Regions from separate parts of the Pseudoalteromonas sp. SWXJZ94C genome, predicted to be linked through region 1. Evidence: predicted binding sites of a transcription regulator. Region 1 holds the regulator's gene; each other region holds the start of a gene.

The links. Region 1 encodes sigma-54, which starts transcription at its own class of promoters, with help from an activator protein. Its sites were predicted from a motif close to GTTGGCACGNNNNTNGNNT; they were not measured.
Region 2: the regulator sigma-54 is predicted to act here: its motif matches at 2,158-2,176, upstream of I6F65_RS17025 (EF-hand domain-containing protein).
Region 3: the regulator sigma-54 is predicted to act here: its motif matches at 2,943-2,961, upstream of I6F65_RS04535 (LiaF domain-containing protein).
Region 4: the regulator sigma-54 is predicted to act here: its motif matches at 2,057-2,075, upstream of I6F65_RS05790 (PAS domain-containing sensor histidine kinase).

The regions. Positions count from the first base shown of each region.
Region 1 is NZ_JADYXF010000045.1:11,471-16,454, reverse strand. It holds gene I6F65_RS17215 (KpsF/GutQ family sugar-phosphate isomerase) at 1-315, shown strand, start outside; gene kdsC (3-deoxy-manno-octulosonate-8-phosphatase KdsC) at 316-867, shown strand; gene lptC (LPS export ABC transporter periplasmic protein LptC) at 864-1,418, shown strand; gene lptA (lipopolysaccharide transport periplasmic protein LptA) at 1,408-1,953, shown strand; gene lptB (LPS export ABC transporter ATP-binding protein) at 1,950-2,675, shown strand; gene I6F65_RS17190 (RNA polymerase factor sigma-54) at 2,745-4,244, shown strand; gene hpf (ribosome hibernation promoting factor) at 4,272-4,559, shown strand; gene ptsN (PTS IIA-like nitrogen regulatory protein PtsN) at 4,564-4,984, shown strand, end outside.
Region 2 is NZ_JADYXF010000044.1:24,850-29,833, forward strand. It holds gene I6F65_RS17015 (TrkH family potassium uptake protein) at 1-1,089, shown strand, start outside; gene I6F65_RS17020 (flagellar brake protein) at 1,130-1,792, shown strand; gene I6F65_RS17025 (EF-hand domain-containing protein) at 2,254-2,466, shown strand; gene I6F65_RS17030 (EF-hand domain-containing protein) at 2,523-2,735, shown strand; gene I6F65_RS17035 (calmodulin) at 2,884-3,096, shown strand; gene I6F65_RS17040 (EF-hand domain-containing protein) at 3,176-3,391, shown strand; gene trkA (Trk system potassium transporter TrkA) at 3,457-4,833, opposite strand; gene rsmB (16S rRNA (cytosine(967)-C(5))-methyltransferase RsmB) at 4,921-4,984, opposite strand, start outside.
Region 3 is NZ_JADYXF010000007.1:77,575-82,558, forward strand. It holds gene I6F65_RS04520 (ABC transporter substrate-binding protein) at 1-610, shown strand, start outside; gene suhB (inositol-1-monophosphatase) at 655-1,458, opposite strand; gene I6F65_RS04530 (VOC family protein) at 1,734-2,150, shown strand; gene I6F65_RS04535 (LiaF domain-containing protein) at 2,243-2,905, opposite strand; gene I6F65_RS04540 (BON domain-containing protein) at 3,224-3,793, shown strand; gene I6F65_RS04545 (YqaE/Pmp3 family membrane protein) at 3,864-4,022, shown strand; gene I6F65_RS04550 (L-lactate permease) at 4,146-4,984, opposite strand, start outside.
Region 4 is NZ_JADYXF010000009.1:82,068-87,051, reverse strand. It holds gene I6F65_RS05800 (sigma-54-dependent Fis family transcriptional regulator) at 1-947, shown strand, start outside; gene I6F65_RS05795 (DNA-3-methyladenine glycosylase I) at 1,392-1,979, opposite strand; gene I6F65_RS05790 (PAS domain-containing sensor histidine kinase) at 2,111-3,223, shown strand; gene I6F65_RS05785 (sigma-54 dependent transcriptional regulator) at 3,220-4,689, shown strand; gene fliE (flagellar hook-basal body complex protein FliE) at 4,847-4,984, shown strand, end outside.

The sequences.
Region 1 (4,984 bases):
AAAGATGCACTTATTGAAATGTCTGCAAAAGGCTTAGGCATGACGACTATTGTTGACGAAAATCAGCAATTGGCCGGATTATTTACTGATGGCGACCTACGTCGTATTTTAGAGCAACGCATAGATATCCATTCAACACCTATAGATGTTGTAATGACCAAATCATGCACTACGGCAACTCAAGGTATGCTTGCAGCCGAAGCGCTTAATATAATGGAACACAAACGCATTAATGGTTTAATCGTTGTAAATGAGTTAAACCAGCCTATTGGCGCACTGAATATGCAAGATTTATTAAAAGCAGGAGTATTATAAATGCAATTTGAAGAACTCTATCAACCGCTGAGCGATGACGCAAAAGCGCGCGCTAAAAAAGTAAAACTGCTTATATGCGATATTGATGGTGTATTTTCTGATGGTCGTATTTACCTTGGAAACCAAGGCGAAGAGCTAAAAGCGTTTAATACAAAAGATGGGTTTGGTATAAAAGCACTTATTAATAGCGGGTTTGAAGTTGCTGTTATTACAGGGCGTCATTCGCATATAGTGCAACAACGTATGAGCAGCCTAACCGTTCAACATATTTATCAAGGTCAAGAAAACAAACTTATTGCCTACCAAGAGCTAAAAAATAAGCTCAACTTAAGCGATGAAAAAATTGCCTATATAGGTGACGACGGTCCTGATATGCCAGTAATGGAATTAGTCGGTTTTGCAGTAGCTGTTAACGATGCGCATCCACTAATTAAGCGTTTATCGCACTACACTACACAAATGCCAGGCGGTTTTGGTGCTGTAAGAGAACTAACCGATTTACTAATGCTTGAAAACAACAAGCCATTAACTACTCAAGGTACAAGTTCATGAATGCAGCGCGCATAATACTAAGCGTTTTATTCATCAGCTGTATGGTTTGGCTTTGGTACCCTTATTTTACACAAACAAATATTGCAACGCAGGTAGAGCAAGAAGTTGTAGCTAAACCTGACTATATCGCCATAGAATTAAAGCAAACGGCGTATGATGAGAATGGTAAAATTAGCCATAAAGTAACTGCTGCAAAAATGGAGCTGTATCAACAGTTAGGCTTTACCTTTTTTGAAAAACCTATTTTCACTTTATATGACGAAAAGCAAACATGGCGCATCAATGCGGATGAAGCAACGTTGTATGAAGGTAAACAGTTAATTTTAGAGGGCAACGTAGTCGCTAAAAATCTAACTGACAACGCAATGATTGATAAGATCAATGCCGATAATATTCAAGTAGATATAAAGCAACTGACAATGCGCTCCGAACAGCCTGTCATTGTGACTGGACCTAACTTAAAAATCACCGGTAAAGGCCTTGAAGCCGATTTAAAAACTGAAGTGATAAAACTCATTAACCATACGCGAACCATATACTATGACCAATAAAATATTAAAATCACTTATTATTCCTACACTTATACTAGCCTTTAATAGTAATGCAGCAGAACAAAGTACACAACCTGCCGCTAATCAAATATCAATTAGTGCCGACAAACAAGAAGGCCAACTAAAAGCTAATGTAGGTATTTTTGAAAAAAATGTTGAAATTATTCATGGTAACCGTCGCATTACGGCTGACCGCCTCGAAGTGCATAAGCGTGACGAATTAGGTGACAATAAACAGTTATTAATTGCCACTGGCAGCCCTGCGTACTTTGAAGAAAAGCAAGATGACGGCACAATAATGAGCGCAAGTGCGAACGAAGTTCGTTACGATGTAGCTAAGCGTTTTTTAACACTTGTTGGCGATGCACAAGTATCGCAAGCTGGACAAAAAATTAACGCAAAAAGCATTACTTACGATATGCAGCAACAGCTTATTAGTGCTGAAAAAGACGAAAACTCTACCGATCGCGTTCATACTATTTTAGTGCCTATTGAAGCTACAAAAAGTAAAAAAAGCGATAAAGGTCAACCATGAGCACATTAAAAGCAGAGCTGTTAGCAAAAAGCTATAAAGGTCGTGAAGTTGTTAAAAATGTAGGTCTTGAGGTTAAGGCTGGCAGTATTGTTGGTTTACTTGGACCTAATGGTGCAGGTAAAACTACAACGTTTTATATGATTGTAGGACTTGTACCTAGCGACAAAGGTAAAATATCCATCGATGATAACGATATTACTCTTTTACCTATGCATAGTCGTGCTAGATTAGGGATAGGGTATTTACCACAAGAATCGTCAATATTTAGAAAACTGACTGTTTACCAAAACTTAATGGCTATTTTAGAAACGCGTAAATCGTTAAATAAACAAGCTCGAGAAGACACATTAAATAATCTATTGGATGAATTTAGCATTCAGCATATTCGTGATAGCCAAGGTATGGCTTTATCCGGTGGTGAACGTCGCCGTGTAGAAATAGCACGTGCACTTGCCGCCGATCCTAAGTTTATATTGCTAGATGAACCTTTTGCTGGTGTAGACCCAATTTCAGTATTAGATATTAAGAAAATAATAGAACATCTTAAAAACCGTGGGATTGGTGTATTAATTACCGATCATAACGTAAGAGAAACCCTTGATGTTTGTGAAAAAGCCTACATTGTTTCTCATGGGGAGCTAATTGCATCTGGCACTCCTGAACACGTATTAAACGATAAAACAGTACGCGATGTTTACTTAGGCGAGCAATTTAGGCTGTAACATTAACGCCATGTCTTTGAGCATCTGCTAGTATTAATTATAACAACATAAAAGGATTGTTAGAGATAAATGAGGCAATCATTACAGCTGCGCATGGGCCAGCAACTTACAATGACACCACAGCTGCAACAAGCAATTCGTTTGTTGCAACTCAGTACATTGGATCTCCAGCAAGAAATACAAGAAGCTCTTGATAGCAACCCGCTGCTAGAAGTTGAAGAAAACGACTACGCAGAAGATTCTGCTGGCAAAAATGAGCAAAAAGCTGATAACGATGACGTTACTGTTAGCGCATCTGCAGATGATGCTCCTAGCGAATACGAACAAGATAGTGGTGAAGCACTTGCTAAAGATACAGTAAGTGACGACATGGCTATGGATGTTAGCTGGGATGAGTACATGAGTGCTGCGCCTGCATCGTCATCAGGACCAATGCCTGAGGACGAGTCAATATACCAAGGTGCTTCAACCGAAACACTTCATGAGTACCTAATGTGGCAGTTACAATTAACGCCTTTTAGCCCTACTGATGAAGCTATTGCAATCGCTATTGTTGAAGCCGTAGATGATTCTGGTATTTTAACACTTAGCTGTGAAGAAATTTTAGAGAGCTTCAATCAAGAAAACGAAGATGATAACGAAGTCGAACTTGACGAAATTGAAGCCGTTTTAAAGCGTATCCAACTGTTTGATCCGGTCGGTATTGCTGCACGTAGTTTACAAGAGTGCTTGTGTATTCAGCTTAACCAGTTTGATAAAGAAACACCTTACATTAATGAAACAAAAATGATCTTAACCGAGCATATTGATTTATTAGCTGCTCGTGACTATCGTACATTAATGAAAAAAACTAAGCTCAAAGAAGAAGAGCTTAAAGAAGTAATGACACTAATACATACTCTCAGCCCTAAACCCGCTGATACGATTGTTAGAGAAGAGTCTGAGTATGTTATTCCTGATGTGTCGGTTAAAAAAATTAAAGGTCGCTGGGTTGTAGAATTAAACCCAGATAGCATGCCTAAAATAAGAGTAAACAGCCAATATGCTGCAATGTCTCGTACCGTTAAATCTAGTGGTGATAGCCAATTTATTCGCTCACACTTACAAGAAGCAAAATGGTTTATTAAAAGCCTAGAAAGCAGAAACGACACATTGTTAAAAGTAACAAATTGTATTGTTAAGCAACAACAAGGCTTTTTTGAACACGGTCCAGAAGCCATGAAACCAATGGTTTTAAATGATGTTGCTGAAATGGTAGAAATGCACGAGTCGACTATTTCTCGCGTAACAACCCAAAAGTATATGCACACGCCACGTGGAATATTTGAGTTAAAATACTTTTTCTCAAGCCATGTAAGCACCGAAAATGGTGGCGAATGTTCATCTACGGCAATACGCGCTCTGATTAGAAAATTAATCGCAGCAGAAAACTCAGCAAAACCATTGAGTGATAGCAAGATAGCGGATATATTGGCTGAGCAGGGAATTAAAGTAGCTAGACGCACGATCGCAAAGTACCGCGAATCTCTGGCTATTCCACCGTCAAATCAGCGAAAAAGTCTGATTTAAGACGCAAAAACAAAGAGGGTAACGCTTATGCAACTAAACTTAACTGGTCGTCACGTAGAAGTAACCGATTCACTAAAAGACTATGTAAACACTAAATTTGCGAAGCTAGAAAGGCACTCTGATCATATTAATAATGTTCATGTCATTCTCGATGTAGAAAAATTAAACCAAAAAGCAGAAGCAACAATTCATGTCAGTGGTGCAGAATTATTTGCCTCTACTGAACATCAAGATATGTATGCCGCCATTGACTCGTTGATTGACAAGCTCGATCGACAAGTTATCAAACACAAAGAGAAGCTTGCTCGACACTAATATTATGAAATTAAGTTCACTTATATGTCAGGACTGCAGCAAAGCTGCGGTCCTTTTTAATAGTAAAAAAAGAATTTTAGAGTTTATTAGCGAACTTGCTCACAACAAGCTTCCTTACTTATCTCAACAAGATATTCTTAGTGCTTTACTAAGCAGAGAAAAACTAGGTAGTACAGGCATTGGTAAAGGTATTGCAATCCCTCACGGACGAATGAGTGGCGTAGAAGAACCTTTAGCTTTAGTACTTGTTAGCGAAACACCTATTAACTTTGATGCGATAGATAACCGCCCTGTAGATATTTTTGTTGCACTCATCGTACCAGATGGTGATAACCAACAGCACTTAAAGACTCTAGCAACCATTGCTGATAAACTAAACGACAAAGAATTTTGTAAGCAGTTACGCTGTGCAAAATCAGATACAG
Region 2 (4,984 bases), on a different contig from region 1:
TACCTTCCTAAATCCGTGTTGTTTTATCGACAGCAATTACAGTGGTTTGGTGGCATGGGGATAATCGTACTTGCGGTAGCTATACTGCCAATGCTAGGCGTAGGTGGTATGCAGTTATATCGAGCCGAAATACCAGGGCCAGTAAAAGATTCAAAAATGACCCCGCGTATAGCCGATACAGCAAAGCATCTTTGGTACATTTATGTATCGTTAACAGTTGCATGTATGCTTGCCTATTGGGCTGCAGGAATGAACTGGTTTGATGCAATTTGTCATGCGTTTTCTACTGTGGCAATTGGTGGATTTTCTACTTACGATGCCTCTATGGGGCATTTTGATAGCCCTGTAATTAACTTTATATGTGTTTTCTTTTTGATAATTGCAGCTGTTAATTTTTCACTACACTATGCTGCGGTAGCAAGTAGAAACATACAGGTGTATATACGTGACCCAGAATTTAAGGTGTTTTTGTGTATTCAATTAGCGCTGGTGGTTATTTGCTTTACAGTGCTTTCATCAAACGAAATTTTTGCAGATGGCGACGAAACCCTCGATCAGGCATTGTTTCAAGCTGTTTCGATGAGTACTACAGCCGGCTTTGCTACCGATAACTTTTCTACTTGGCCTTTGTTTTTGCCTATCTTACTAATCTTTTCGAGTTTTATTGGCGGATGTGCGGGCTCTACTGGTGGCGGTATGAAAGTAGTACGAGTATTTTTGCTTTATTTACAAGGTGTGCGCGAGCTTAATAGGTTGGTGCATCCTCGAGCTATATATTCGATAAAACTGGGTCGAAAAGCGTTACCAGATAAAGTAGTAGAGGCTGTGTGGGGGTTTTTCTCTGCGTATGCATTAGTGTTTATTATTATTATGCTAGCGTTAATGGGTACCGGTATGGATAACATTACCGCGTTTTCTGCTACAGCAGCTTGTTTAAATAATCTTGGTCCTGGCTTGGGTGATGTTGCATCGCATTACGGAGCCGTCAGCGATGGTGCCAAATGGTTACTTACCATTGCAATGGTATTTGGGCGTTTAGAAATATTTACTTTATTAGTGCTATTTACACCAACATTTTGGCGTGGATAAACGATAGCTTAACTATAAAAATTATTATTGGGAAAGGGATATGCCAACTACAAACCTAGAAAAACTACACCAGTTAACAACTGGGGGAATGGTTGATTTAGAAATACTAACCCCAACTGACAGTAAACGTGTAAAAACGGAGTTTATAGGTTTACTTGATAATAAGTTTATTATTTTAAATTACCCAAATTCAAAACGCCTACCTGCAGCTGTTGATTATTTACGTGATGGTGTAATGGTTGTAGTCAGAGCTTTAATAGAAGGTGAAGGTGGGCAGGTTATAGCGTTTCGCCAACAGGTAATGTCGGTTGCCTCTCATCCAGCACGGCTTATTTTTATTAATTTTCCTAAACAAGTGCAGCTATTTGCTCTGCGTTCACAAACACGTATACCCACCTTATTACCTGCAAAACTTAAATTAAGCGACGACCGAGTACTTAATGGAGTAATTAAAGATATTTCATTAACGGGAGTTATGTTTGACGTTAAAAGTGATAAAGAACTCGAAAATATAAAAGATATGCAGTGCACTGTAATACTTAACAGCAGTGATAAAAACTTTGAAGGTGAGGTATGTAGCGTTAAAGAGCATACTACCGGAGCACGTTGTGGCATTAAGCTATTAGCAAGTGAAGGTGAGATGCAAACTTTTATGAAAGAGCATTTTATCGACCCTTCAGCACTAGAGTCGACAACGGAATAAATTACTTTCGCTTCTTTGCAACAAAAAGTGATTTTCAATTGATTTTTAATCAATATTTTTTATTTTCATTAAAAATTAATTGTTTTTCCTTTTAAAACAAGGCTTTGATTTTTATTTTAAATGCCATATTTTGTTTTTTAACAAAACACTTGGCTAAATTTCAACTCAATTCTTCTAAAAAAGAATCCTCTTAATAATTTCTTATCAAAATTGTATCTTTTCGCGTAAACATAACTGATTGTTTTTATTCGCTTTAATTTTGTGTCTGTAAAGTGTGTTGCTATAAAGCAACAAAAATCACCTAGTATTTATCCATATTTAGTTTATTTAACCTCTAATACTTTGAAAAGTAATGGTTTTTAAAAGCTGGCATTTAAGTTGTATTAGTCTAGTTGTACTGAACGAAAACGTGATTTAAAGAAAGCATTTAATCGCACACATAAATTTGAAGGATACATATTATGAAAAGCATTAATAAAACTTTAGCACTTATCGCATTAGCATCTTCATCAGCAGCTTTTGCGGCTACAGACTTCGATACATTAGATGTAGATGGCAATGGTGCAATTAGCCAAGCTGAAGCATCTGTAGATGCAAAATTAATGAGCATATTCTCTGAGCTCGATACTGACGAAAATGGTGAGTTATCAAAAGAAGAGTTTTCACAAGCATAAGCTTAAAACACTGAGGCGCACAGCCCCACATATTTAAAAATTGAAGGATACATACTATGAAAACACTAAATAAAGCGTTAGCACTTATCGCACTAGCATCTTCTTCAGCGGCTTTTGCAGCAACCGATTTCGATACTTTTGATATTGATGGTAATGGCGGTATTAGCCTTAGTGAAGCATCAATAAATTCAGATTTAATGAGCATGTTTACAGAGCTCGACACTGATCAAAATGGTGAGTTGTCACAAGAAGAATTTTCAAAAGCTTAATTTAAACTGTTCATTCCTGAATTGCCAAAGACAATCTAAGTAGGCAAGGAGCTTACAAAAAAGGATAGCAAGGAAGTGTGAATCACTTTGTAAATTATAAGCCAATTTTTTTGATAGACAATTAAATGAAATATTGAAGGATTAAGTTATGAAACATTTAAATAAAGCATTAGCACTTATCGCATTAGCATCTTCTTCAGCTGCCTTTGCAGCATCCGACTTTGATAGTCTAGATACAGACGCCAGCGGCACAATTAGCCCTAGCGAAGCTGCGGTAGATACCGATTTAATGGCTGAGTTTATAGAGCTTGATACAGATGGCAGTGGTGAGCTTTCTAAAGAAGAATTTGCCAACTATTAATTATTTTTTCACAGTCAATTTTTATTGCTTCCATAGCAAAGCATTTTGTAAACCGACTTTACTTATTTAGGAAATTATTATGAAAACATTAAATACAACACTTGCAGTTTTAGTTCTAGCGTCTTCATCAGCAGCCTATGCGGCAGTCGATTTTTCATCTTTTGACGCCGATGGTGATGGTGCTATCACAATGGAAGAAGCAAAGGTTAATCCTCAGCTTGTAAAGATTTTTGATGATTTAGATACTGATGGTAATGGTGAGATTTCTAAAGAAGAATTTTCAAAAGTGCAGTAATTAAATACTGGTAATACTCCACTAAAGCCGCCTTAGTCAGCGGCTTTTTTGTGCGTAAAATAAAGCTATAAAAATATAGCACTTACTTGGAATAGCTTTTCTACTACGTTAATGTGCTTTTTATCGATTAAGAACATAATAACGTGATCCCCCGACATAATTATAGTGTCGTCGTGAGCAATGAGTACATCGTCATTACGTACTATTGCCCCAATAGTTGTACCTGCTGGCAGTTTTATATCTGCAATTGCGCGACCAACCACTTTTGATGTGTTTTCATCGCCATGAGCAACAGCTTCAATTGCTTCTGCTGCGCCTTTACGCAGTGAATATACATTCACAATATCACCACGACGTACGTGTGTTAGTAATGCTGAAATAGTTGCTTGTTGTGGTGATATAGCAATATCTATTTCACCACCTTGTACTAAATCAACATAAGCACCACGCTGGATAAGCACCATAGTTTTTTGCGCGCCCATACGCTTTGCAAGCATGGCCGACATAATATTAGCTTCATCGTCGTTGGTTACAGCAATAAATACATCGACTTGTTCTATATGCTCTTCTGAAAGTAGCTCTTGATCAGATGCATCGCCACAAAACACAACAGTGTTATCGAGCATTTCTGATAGTTGCTCTGCACGCTCTTTACTGCGTTCAATTAATTTAACCGTGTGGTTTTTTTCAAGTGAACGAGCAAGACCCGCACCAATGTTACCGCCACCAGCAATCATAATTTTCTTGTATGAACGCTCTAGTTTTTGCAGCTCGTTCATTACCGCGCGAATATGTTTGGTAGCAGCAATAAAAAATACTTCGTCATCAGCTTCAATGACCGTAGTACCCAGCGGCTTAATCGCTTTACCTTGGCGATAAATGGCTGCAACACGAGTTTCTACATTAGGAATGTGCTCTTTAAGTGCTGATAACGCATAGCCTACAAGTAAACCGCCATAATATGCTTTTACTGCAACTAACGAGAGCATACCATCGGCAAATTGTAGTACTTGCAATGCGCCAGGGTAGTCAATTAAACGACGAATATATTTAGTAACGAGTGCTTCGGGAGCAATGTAATGGTCGATAGGTAAATCATCGTTTTGAAATAGTTTTTCACGGTACTTTAAATATTGCTCTGAGCGAATTCGAGCAATTTTAGTGGGTGTATTAAAAATACTATACGCCACTTGGCAAGCAACCATATTTACTTCATCTGAACTGGTCACGGCTATAATCATATCGGCATCTTCTGCACCGGCACGACGTAACACGTCAGGGTGGGCACTGTGTCCCATTACCCCTTGTAAATCGTACTTATCTTGAAGCTCACGTAAACGATTACCATCTATATCAACAACCGTTATTTCGTTTTGTTCGCCCACTAAATTTTCAGCGAGTGTGGCGCCAACTTGCCCAGCACCGAGTATGATTATTTTCATTATTTACCAGTATTATAATTACCAATTTAATTAAAATATTAGCCACTTAATTTATGATAAATGGCTAATGATTCAGTGTTATCGATATTAGATTTTTTTAACCAACTTAGCGTAATAAAATCCGTCACTTTCACCTGGTAATAACTGTAAT
Region 3 (4,984 bases), on a different contig from region 1:
TCAACAACGCACTTTAATAGCGCTAGATACAAAAAATTTAGATTTATACTGGAGTATGAGCAGCCCCGAGAGAGAGTCTCTAGCTATTGCGATTAAAATCCCATTATTTAAAGGCTACATAGGTAAAAGGGCGTTATTAACAAGTAAAAACAGCGTTACTAGATTTAAAGGTATTACTAGTTTAGAGCAGTTAGGTAAGCTTTCTGCGGTGCAAGGTCATGATTGGCCAGATACAAAAATAATGGCGTTTAATGGCTTACATATAAGGCCGCTTGCAAATTATCAAGCTATGTTTGCCTTAACAAGTGCAGGGCGTATTGATTACTTTCCACGTTCATTTATCGAGGTTAATTCAGAGCTTCTAGCTAATAAACAAAGCAACCTAGTGATAATACCTAACTTATATATAAGTTACCCAACAGGATTCTATTATTTTGTATCAAATAGTAAGCCAGAGCTTGCAGTGGCAATTGAAAAAGGGCTTAAAATAATGCAAAAAAATGGTGAGTTTGATACGTTGTTTGATGAATACTTTGCAAAGGATTTAAATACATTACCTTACGCAAAAGGTAAAACAGTAGAACTTAAGCTAGATAACCCTTATTTTTAAGCACAAAAAAAGGAGCCTAAGCTCCTTTTTCGTCATGCTATTTATTAGCGAAGTAACGACTCAGTTAGTACTGGACGAATTTCACGAATAATTGCTTGAGTAAGTTTTGGTGAACCACAGATAATATTACCGCTGTGGTTATAGTTATTACCACCAGCAAAATCTACAACCATACCGCCAGCTTCTTTAACCATAAGTTCGCCCGCTGCAGAATTCCAAGGTTTTAAACCAATTTCAAAAAAGCCATCAACACGACCAGCAGCAACATATGCCATATCTAATGCAGAACAACCTGCACGGCGAATATCAGCTGTGTGTGCAAACAATGCTTTGAATGCTTCTGTGTATGCATCCATGTGGTGTTTATTTTTGAAAGGGAAACCAGTTGCAAGTACAGTGCCCGCAAGAACCGTAGTTTTGCTTACACGTAGACGTTTGCTATTAAGTTGAGTGCCTTGACCGCGAGATGCAGTGAAAAGCTCACCACGAATTGGATCATAAATAACGGCTTGGTCTAAACGACCTTTAACTTTAAGTGCGATAGAGACCGCGTAATGAGGGATACCTTTGATGAAGTTAGTTGTTCCATCGATAGGATCTACAATCCATTGGTAATCATCATCCTTGCCTTTATGCTCACCTAGTTCTTCACCAACAATTGAGTGAGTAGGGTAAGACTGTAAAATTGTGTCGCGAATTACGGCTTCGGCTTCTTTATCAATGTTAGTTACTAAATCGTTAGCGCCTTTTTGTTGCACTTCAACTTTTGATAAATCTTCACTTGCGCGAAGTAAAATTTTGCCTGCGTTGCGCGCAGCGCGAACCGCAATGTTTAACATTGGATGCATGGTATTACCTTTGGGTTGTAAAAGAACGTTTATATATTTCAGCCGGCGTATTTTAGCGACTTTTGACATAAAGTAAACAATAAACCCTAAATACTTATGTTTGTTTTTTATACTATATTGAAAATTTATATATTTTTAAAAAATAATAATGAGCAATTAATAAGTCATTATGTTCCTTTGTGTATTAATCAAATCGAATTAATTTTAAATAATGCTTTACCTAAAGTTAGCTTGAGGTTTTACCGTGTTCCTAACTTAATTGATAGGACAACATTATGTATTTAGAGCACGTAAACTTAGTCGCGAATGATATAAATAGTATGCTTAAATTTTACCAAGCAGCATTTCCGTATTGGTTTATAAGAAGCGAGGGAACTGGTACTTGGTATGGTAAACCAAGGCGTTGGGTACACTTTGGAGATGCGACGCAATACATTGCAATAAGCGATCACGGGGAGGGTGAAAATAGAGATTTATCAGGGCATCAAGTTGGCTTTGCGCACTTTGCCTACGTGACAAATAATTTAGATGCTACAGTACAGCGTTTACAAAAAGCCGATTTTAAAGTAGCTAAAAAAGGAAGTGAAAACCCATTTAGAAAAAACGTTTATTTTATTGACCCAGCGGGCTTCGAAATTGAATTTGTTGAATACTTAAGTGATATTCCAAGTGAGAGGAATAACGACTTATGACGCATATTAGTCGTGGATATTAAGACCGCAGCATGCGGTGCCTAATAAAGTAAATACGTGATTTATATTGTAGATATAATTTTTAACGCTAACTATTGATGCGTAGAACCACCACCTAGTTGTGCTTTTAGCTCATTAGCAAAGCTTATAAACTTTTCTTTTATAGTACGTTTTATTTTTACTTCAACCGATCCCATTACCGCTTTTCCTTCAATATGAATTGTTGGACCTTGGCGCTTGTTTAGTGAGACCGACTTATTTTCAAGGCTACTTAAAATGCAAAACATTTTAGAGACTACATTTACGTGCTCAGGTACGTAAATTTCATCACTGCCAAAAATACAGTTAACATGAATAGTTACGTTTTGATGAGCAAAAATGGCATCAGTAAAATCAAGTACAACCGATCCCATAAAGTTACTCAAATATATATTTTTTGGCACGACCCACTGACCGCTGCGCTCGTTAGAGCCTAAAATGCTGCGCAGCGTAAAGTCATCATCACTTGTTTGCTGCGCGCTGTAGTTTGGCGAAAACTGAGATTGTTTTTCAGCTTTATATTGTTGATCAGTATTAAGCGTTAAATCTTCAACCAGCATTAGTAGGGCTTTGTTGTTGGTTGCATCCATCGCATTATCTAAACGTCGTTCAAATGCATCAACAGAAATAACTCCATGGCTGTAATTATAAATTAATTGATCAATCACTTGTTCACGTACCTGTTCTATTGGACGATCTTCTAGTTTTACTGACATGGGGCATTCCTTATTATATTAACTATTGTTTATGTATAAGCAAGGCACGTACCAAATATAAAGCTTTAATTAATCAATTACTTAAGTTTTATGTATTAAAAATGTATTTGTTATATTAACGATAGATTAACCAAAACAGCAATTATCTAGCTATTTTCACTACTTGAGAAATTTTTACCGATAAGCCTGTAAATAATTACTCACAACGATCATAGTGTTTATGGTTATTATTTTTTAAGTTGTTGATATATATATTTAAATAAGGTTGGCGTGAAGTTCGCATTAGTTAAAGTGTCTTTAATCAAAAGGAGAAAGATTATGAAAACATTTAACAAATCTATTATCGCGGCTTTAGTTCTTGGTACTACGGCTATGAGTGCCCAAGCAAACAGCTGGGAAAACGAAAGTAAAGATGCTTGGATTGATGGTAAGGCAGAAACAGTGCTTCTTATGAACACTAATCTAAACAACTTTGACATTAACACTGATGTAAAAAATGGAAAGGTAGTACTTACAGGTAAAGTAAATAGCGAACTAGATAAAGAGCTTGCTGAAGAACTTGTACTTAGCCTAGACGGCGTAACCGACGTTGATAATAGCCTAACGGTTGTTAACAACATGGATGCGAAAAACACTGATAAAAGCATGATGAACGACAATGATGATAACGACCTAACCGACGCTAAAATCACAACAGTAATCACAACTCGCTTCTTATTTGACTCGGAAGTTGGCGGTACAGATATTGATGTAGATACCGACAACGGTGTAGTTACCCTAAATGGTTCTGTTAAGTCAGAAGCCGAAAAGCAGCTAGCAGTTAAAATTGCTAAAAATGCTGAAGATGTTCGTGACGTAGTAGATAAACTAGCTATCGTTGCTGAATAATTTTGCATTATGAAAACCCAGCACCGCTGGGTTTTTGCTTTTTAACACTTAACTTTACTGGAGTTTAATGATGGATATCATTCGTATCATCTTGTCTGTTTTACTACCGCCACTGGGTGTGTTTTTACAAGTTGGCTTAGGTTTACACTTTTGGCTAAATATTGTATTAACGCTGCTTGGTTATTTCCCCGGGTTAATACATGCAATTTATATTATTGCGAAAAAGTAATCCCACGCGGCTTGTTGTGTAGTCAATTAATTAAAGTGAGCTTTACCTAGCTGTACTTTAATTAATTGACTCACATAGAACACTATATTTTTAACCTTTAGTATTACTACTTAAATACAATATTTATAATGAGTGAGTAACAAGCGATAAAAGCATTACCCACACACACAAAAATGCAAGCATACCCAAGCTGTATTTAATTGATGCCCTAAGAATATCGCCTTCACGACCCGTAAGCCCCACTGCACCTGCTGCAATTGCAATAGATTGTGGCGAAATGACTTTAGCGACAGCTCCTCCCGCAGTATTTGCAGCGACTAATAATGTTGGATCGACACCTATTTTAGTTGCGGTAATCGATTGAAGCTGGGCAAATAAAGTATTGTTGTTAACAACAGAGCCGGTAATAAACACGCCAAACCAGCCAATAATCGGAGATAAAAGCGGAAACGCGATCCCAACAGCGGCCAGAGCGTTACCAATAGAGGCTGTTCCTCCCGAAAGGTTAGCAATATTCGCTAACGCAAGAATCAAAGCAATAAGCACAATTGATTGCCAAAGATCGCAGACAGTCTTACTGAATGTTTTTAGTACATCAGTTAGGTGTAATTGCTTAGTCGTAACAAAAATGATGATGATAGCAACAAGAATAGCAGTGCCAGTGGCGTTAATTGGTGTAAAAGCCCATGTTGCAGTACTTGCTTGGGTAGCACCACTTGAGACAATAACACCGGTAATTCCTGGTAGTGAAAATTTTAAAACGAGGGAGGACAATACACCTCCCTCCAAAAAAAGCGCTTTGAAAGCAGGAATGCTCCATACAAAAATTGCTGCGGTTAGAATATAAAATGGGCTCCATGCTACGAGTATTTTTTTAAAACTCTCTTTTACAGGAGTTGGCGCTGGGCTGTTATTCTCGCGGTAAATGTGTGAAGGTTTCCAAAAGCGACCTACAATAACAA
Region 4 (4,984 bases), on a different contig from region 1:
AAGTGGTTGCGCGCAATGTGCATTTACTTTCAAAAAGAATTAATGGACCGTTTGTGCCTGTTAACTGTGGTGCTATTCCGGCAGAGCTTTTAGAAAGTGAATTATTTGGTCACGAAAAAGGTGCGTTTACAGGCGCTATATCGGCTCGTAAAGGGCGATTTGAACTTGCTCAAGGCGGCACACTGTTTTTAGATGAAATAGGTGATATGCCACTGCAAATGCAAGTTAAGTTGCTGCGAGTATTGCAAGAGCGAAGCTATGAACGTGTTGGCGGTACTAAAGCGATTCAGGCTGATGTACGTGTTATTGCTGCAACGCATCGAAATCTCGAAACCATGATTGAAGAGGGCAGTTTTAGGGAGGATTTATATTATCGTTTAAATGTATTTCCTATTGAAAACCCATCACTTAGCGAACGCGCTGATGACATCCCGCTGTTATTAAAAGAGCTAATGCGCCGTGTTAACGACCAAACAGGGTCTACAGCTAAATTTACTGAACGCGCAGTTGAGAGCTTAAAAGAGCATGCGTGGCCAGGGAATATTCGTGAACTTGCTAATTTAGTGGAGCGTATGGTTATTATGTTTCCTGAAAAAGTGGTCGATATTCCTGATTTACCAAATAAATATCGTTATATTGAGGTTGAGGCATACGAGCCTGAATACCCCGAAGAGTTAATGGAAAAAGATGCCTTTAACGACATATTTAGCACCGGCTTTAGTGATTACGACGATGAGCCTGAGGCTGAATTTAATCAAACAGGTAGTGGATTATTACCAAATGATGGTATTGAGCTTAAAGATTACCTAGCTGAGCTTGAAATTAGTTTAATAACGCAAGCGTTAGAACGTTATGATTACGTAGTGGCTCGCGCAGCCGAAATATTAGGTGTACGTAGAACCACGTTGGTCGAAAAAATGAAAAAATATAATCTTTCACGAGATTAGCAATACGTAAAAGATGAAATGTTTTTATTATTGTCCATTTGTGAGTAGTTAATTTACGGGCTTTGCCCGTAACGCAAGCAAGCTTTGCGTCTACAAGTAAATTTAACCACGACGTCAAATTTTACCGGTAGACGCCGAGCTTGCTCGCGTAAAAAGCGAAGCTTTTAATTACTTAAAATAAAATACTATTTCATAAAGGCAAAAAATAAGAGTAATTGAGAACTAATAGCCAGTTTATGAGTTGCTTCTCTAGAGCGCAGCGTCTTTTAACCTCTTTTTAAACAATTCACTTTATGATTTCCAGCCGCCACGTAAGCTTCGCGTATACAAGTTAAACACAAGTCTACACCTTGGCTGTAGACGCTGAGCTTGCTCGCGTAAAAAGCGAAGCTTTTAATTACTTGTAGTTAAATACTATTTAATAAAGACAAAAAATAAGAGCAATTAATAAGTTTCGATAATTTCAGCTTTTCTAAAGCAATCATTACTGTGATCGTTAACCATACCGCATGCCTGCATATGCGCATATACCGTTGTTGGGCCTAAAAACTTAAATCCTCGCTTTTTTAAATCTTTAGCAAACGCAGTTGATGTCTCTGTAATAGCAGGAGTGTCTTCAATATTATTTAAATTACTTACGAGCGGTTTGCCGCCGACAAATTGCCATTGGTATTTACTAAAGCTACCAAATTCCTTTTGTATTTTAATAAAGCACTTAGCATTATTAACCGTTGCTGCAATTTTTAAACGATTTCGAACAATACCTTCATTAAGCATTAATTGCTCAATATCATCGAGTGTAAATTCAGCAACTTTTTGCACATCAAAATTAGCAAATGCTTTTTTATATCCATCTCGTTTTTTTAAAATAGTGTACCAACTTAAGCCGGCTTGAGCTGATTCAAGTGTTATAAATTCAAACAGTTTTGTATCGTTATAAAGTGGCACACCCCATTCTTCATCATGATAAATAACGTAGTCGGGTTTGGTTGTATCGAGCCATGGGCAACGGCATTTTATTTGCTCACTCATTTGTGTTCCTTTATGTGTGCGTCATTTTTATGTCACTTTAAATTATCTGTAACTAAATGATAAATATATAAATAAATTTTGGTATGAATTGTGCATTTGGTCATGTATCTACATAAGTTCGAGATTTGATTATGACCCTTGCTAGCGTGTTAAAACCACAATTTATTTCTGCAAATCATTATAACCCATGTTTACTTCAAGAGGAGTACATAGGTGAGTTAAGCGATCTGCGTAAGCAAGCAAGTTGGTTATCACATTTGGTTGACACTATGCCTGCGGGCGTAGTTGTACTCGATGGCAAAGGCATGATTGCTAAAGCGAATCAAATAGCGATGGATATGCTGGGTGAACCGCTTGAAGGTGAAAGGTGGTTTAACGTTATTCAGCGCTCGTTTCGACCACATCAAGATGATGGTCACGAAGTGTCTTTAAAAGATGGGCGTTTAATTAAGCTTGATATTACGGCTTTGGCACCAGAGCCTGGACAGCTTATTTTAATGACCGATTTAACAGAAACTCGTCGTTTACAAAAACGGGTTGCGCATATGCAACGACTAAGTGCGTTGGGTAAAATGGTTGCCTCTTTAGCACATCAAGTACGCACGCCACTATCTGCTGCAATGCTTTATGCCGCTAACCTAGGCTCTAAGCGTTTACCAGAAGCATCTCGCGTTAATTTTCAAACTAAACTAATGTCGCGTTTAAAAGATTTAGAAACTCAAGTAAACGACATGCTTTTATTTGCCAAAAGTGGCACTCAACAGGTGGTTGAGCAGGTTTCTATGCAGCAATTATTGACTGAAGTTAAAGCTGGCGCAGATGCTATGGTCTTGCTTAACGAAAGTGAGTTAGACGTAAGTTTGCCAGAGCCAGACATACAAATTGTGGGTAATAAGACCGCGATTGCCAGTGCTATTCAAAACCTCATTCATAACAGTATTCAAGTGATTGGTACGGGTGCAAAAGTGCATTTGAGTGCATCGACCGATATGCAAGATCAAGACTTTGTTCGAATTAGTGTAAGCGATAATGGACCTGGTGTTGATTTATGCCAAGCAGATAAAATATTTGAACCCTTTTTTACGACTAAGAGCCAAGGCACTGGACTGGGCTTAGCTGTTGTTAGTTCTGTTGCTAATGCACATCAAGGCAGTGTTGATGTGACTAATAATACACATGGTGGTGCCTGTTTTAGCTTATTACTACCAATTCGTGCGACAACTAAATTAGAGGAATCGTTATGAGTAACACTATTTTAGTTGTAGAAGATGATGCAGGCTTGCGTGAAGCATTAATCGATACACTTGAAATGTCGGGCATAGAGTGTGTTGCAGCAAATAGTGCCGAGCAAGCAATGATCTTACTTAAAAAAGAGTCTTTTTCGCTTGTAGTAAGTGACGTACAAATGGGCGTAATGAGTGGTTTAGACTTACTGCGTAGTATTAAATTAAACCATCCCGATTTACCTGTATTGATGATGACGGCATACGCGACAATTGATGATGCTGTAGAGGCAATGCGTTTAGGTGCTATTGATTATATGGCTAAGCCATTTGCACCCGAAGTGCTGTTAAATATGGTAAGCCGTTATCTGCCTGAAAAACTAAAAGAAACGGATGGTCCTATTGTTGCCGATCCAACCAGTATTCAATTATTAGAGCTTGCAAGTAAAGTAGCACGCTCTGAAGCAAGCGTTATGGTGCTTGGTCCTAGTGGGTCTGGTAAAGAAGTTTTAGCGCGTTACATTCACGACAAGTCGAGTCGTTGTAATGAGCCATTTGTTGCTATTAACTGTGCTGCTATTCCTGAAAACATGCTTGAAGCTACTTTATTTGGTTATGAAAAAGGGGCTTTTACCGGTGCGATTCAAGCATGCCCTGGTAAGTTTGAGCAAGCGCAGGGCGGTACTATTTTACTTGATGAAATTACCGAGATGGACTTAGGGCTGCAAGCTAAACTTTTACGTGTACTGCAAGAGCGCGAAGTAGAGCGTTTAGGTGGTCGAAAAACAATACAGCTAAATGTACGTATTTTGGCTACCAGTAATCGCGACCTAAAAGAGGCCGTTGCTAAAAATCAGTTTAGAGAAGATTTATATTATAGATTAAATGTTTTTCCATTGATGTGGCGACCATTGTGTCAACGCCCTGGCGATATAATTGTGTTAGCTAAGCATTTAATTGAACGTCATATCAGTAAAAGCAAAGAGCCAATGGCATATCTAGATAAAAATGCTGAACAAAAGTTATTAGCCCATGCTTGGCCCGGAAATGTACGTGAGCTCGATAATGTTATTCAACGTGCGCTTATATTGAGAACGGGTAATACGATAAACGAACACGCCATTTTTATCGAAAACTTAGTTTCTAGTAATTTTGTAATGGAGTCATCAACGACTTCGATCGTAACAAATACAGCAGAAGTAACACATCAAAATGCAGATAAAAATGCAGAGCAAAACACACCAAGTTCTGCTTATTATGATGAAAAGTTATATGCTACAGATGAGCCTAAGCAAGGCTTACTTGCAGCAGATACTGGTAGCTACAAAGATGAGCTTAAAGATAAAGAGCATCGCATTATTTTAGAAACACTTGCTCGCTGCCAAGGTAAGCGCAAAGATGTAGCCGAAACACTCGGTATTAGCCCACGTACTTTACGTTATAAGCTAGCACAAATGCGCGATTTAGGTATTTCACTTCCTGCATAATCCTCTTTAAACCCTAAATTTGGCTTGCTGATTTAGGGTCGTCAAAACTATGACTTCCTACATTTACCTCTAAGCTTTTGTATTTTATCGTTTATTTATTTGGCATGCTTTGTGCTTTATTAACTGTAATAGTTAATTGCAGTGTCAGAGATAAATTATGAAAATTCAAAATAGTGCTGTATTTCAAGAAATGCAATCAATGGCTTTAGAAGCCGGACGCAATAACCAAATTAATAAACTGCCAACCCAAGTGCAATCTACATCTTCAGCGGCATTTGGTGATATGTTGAGCAAT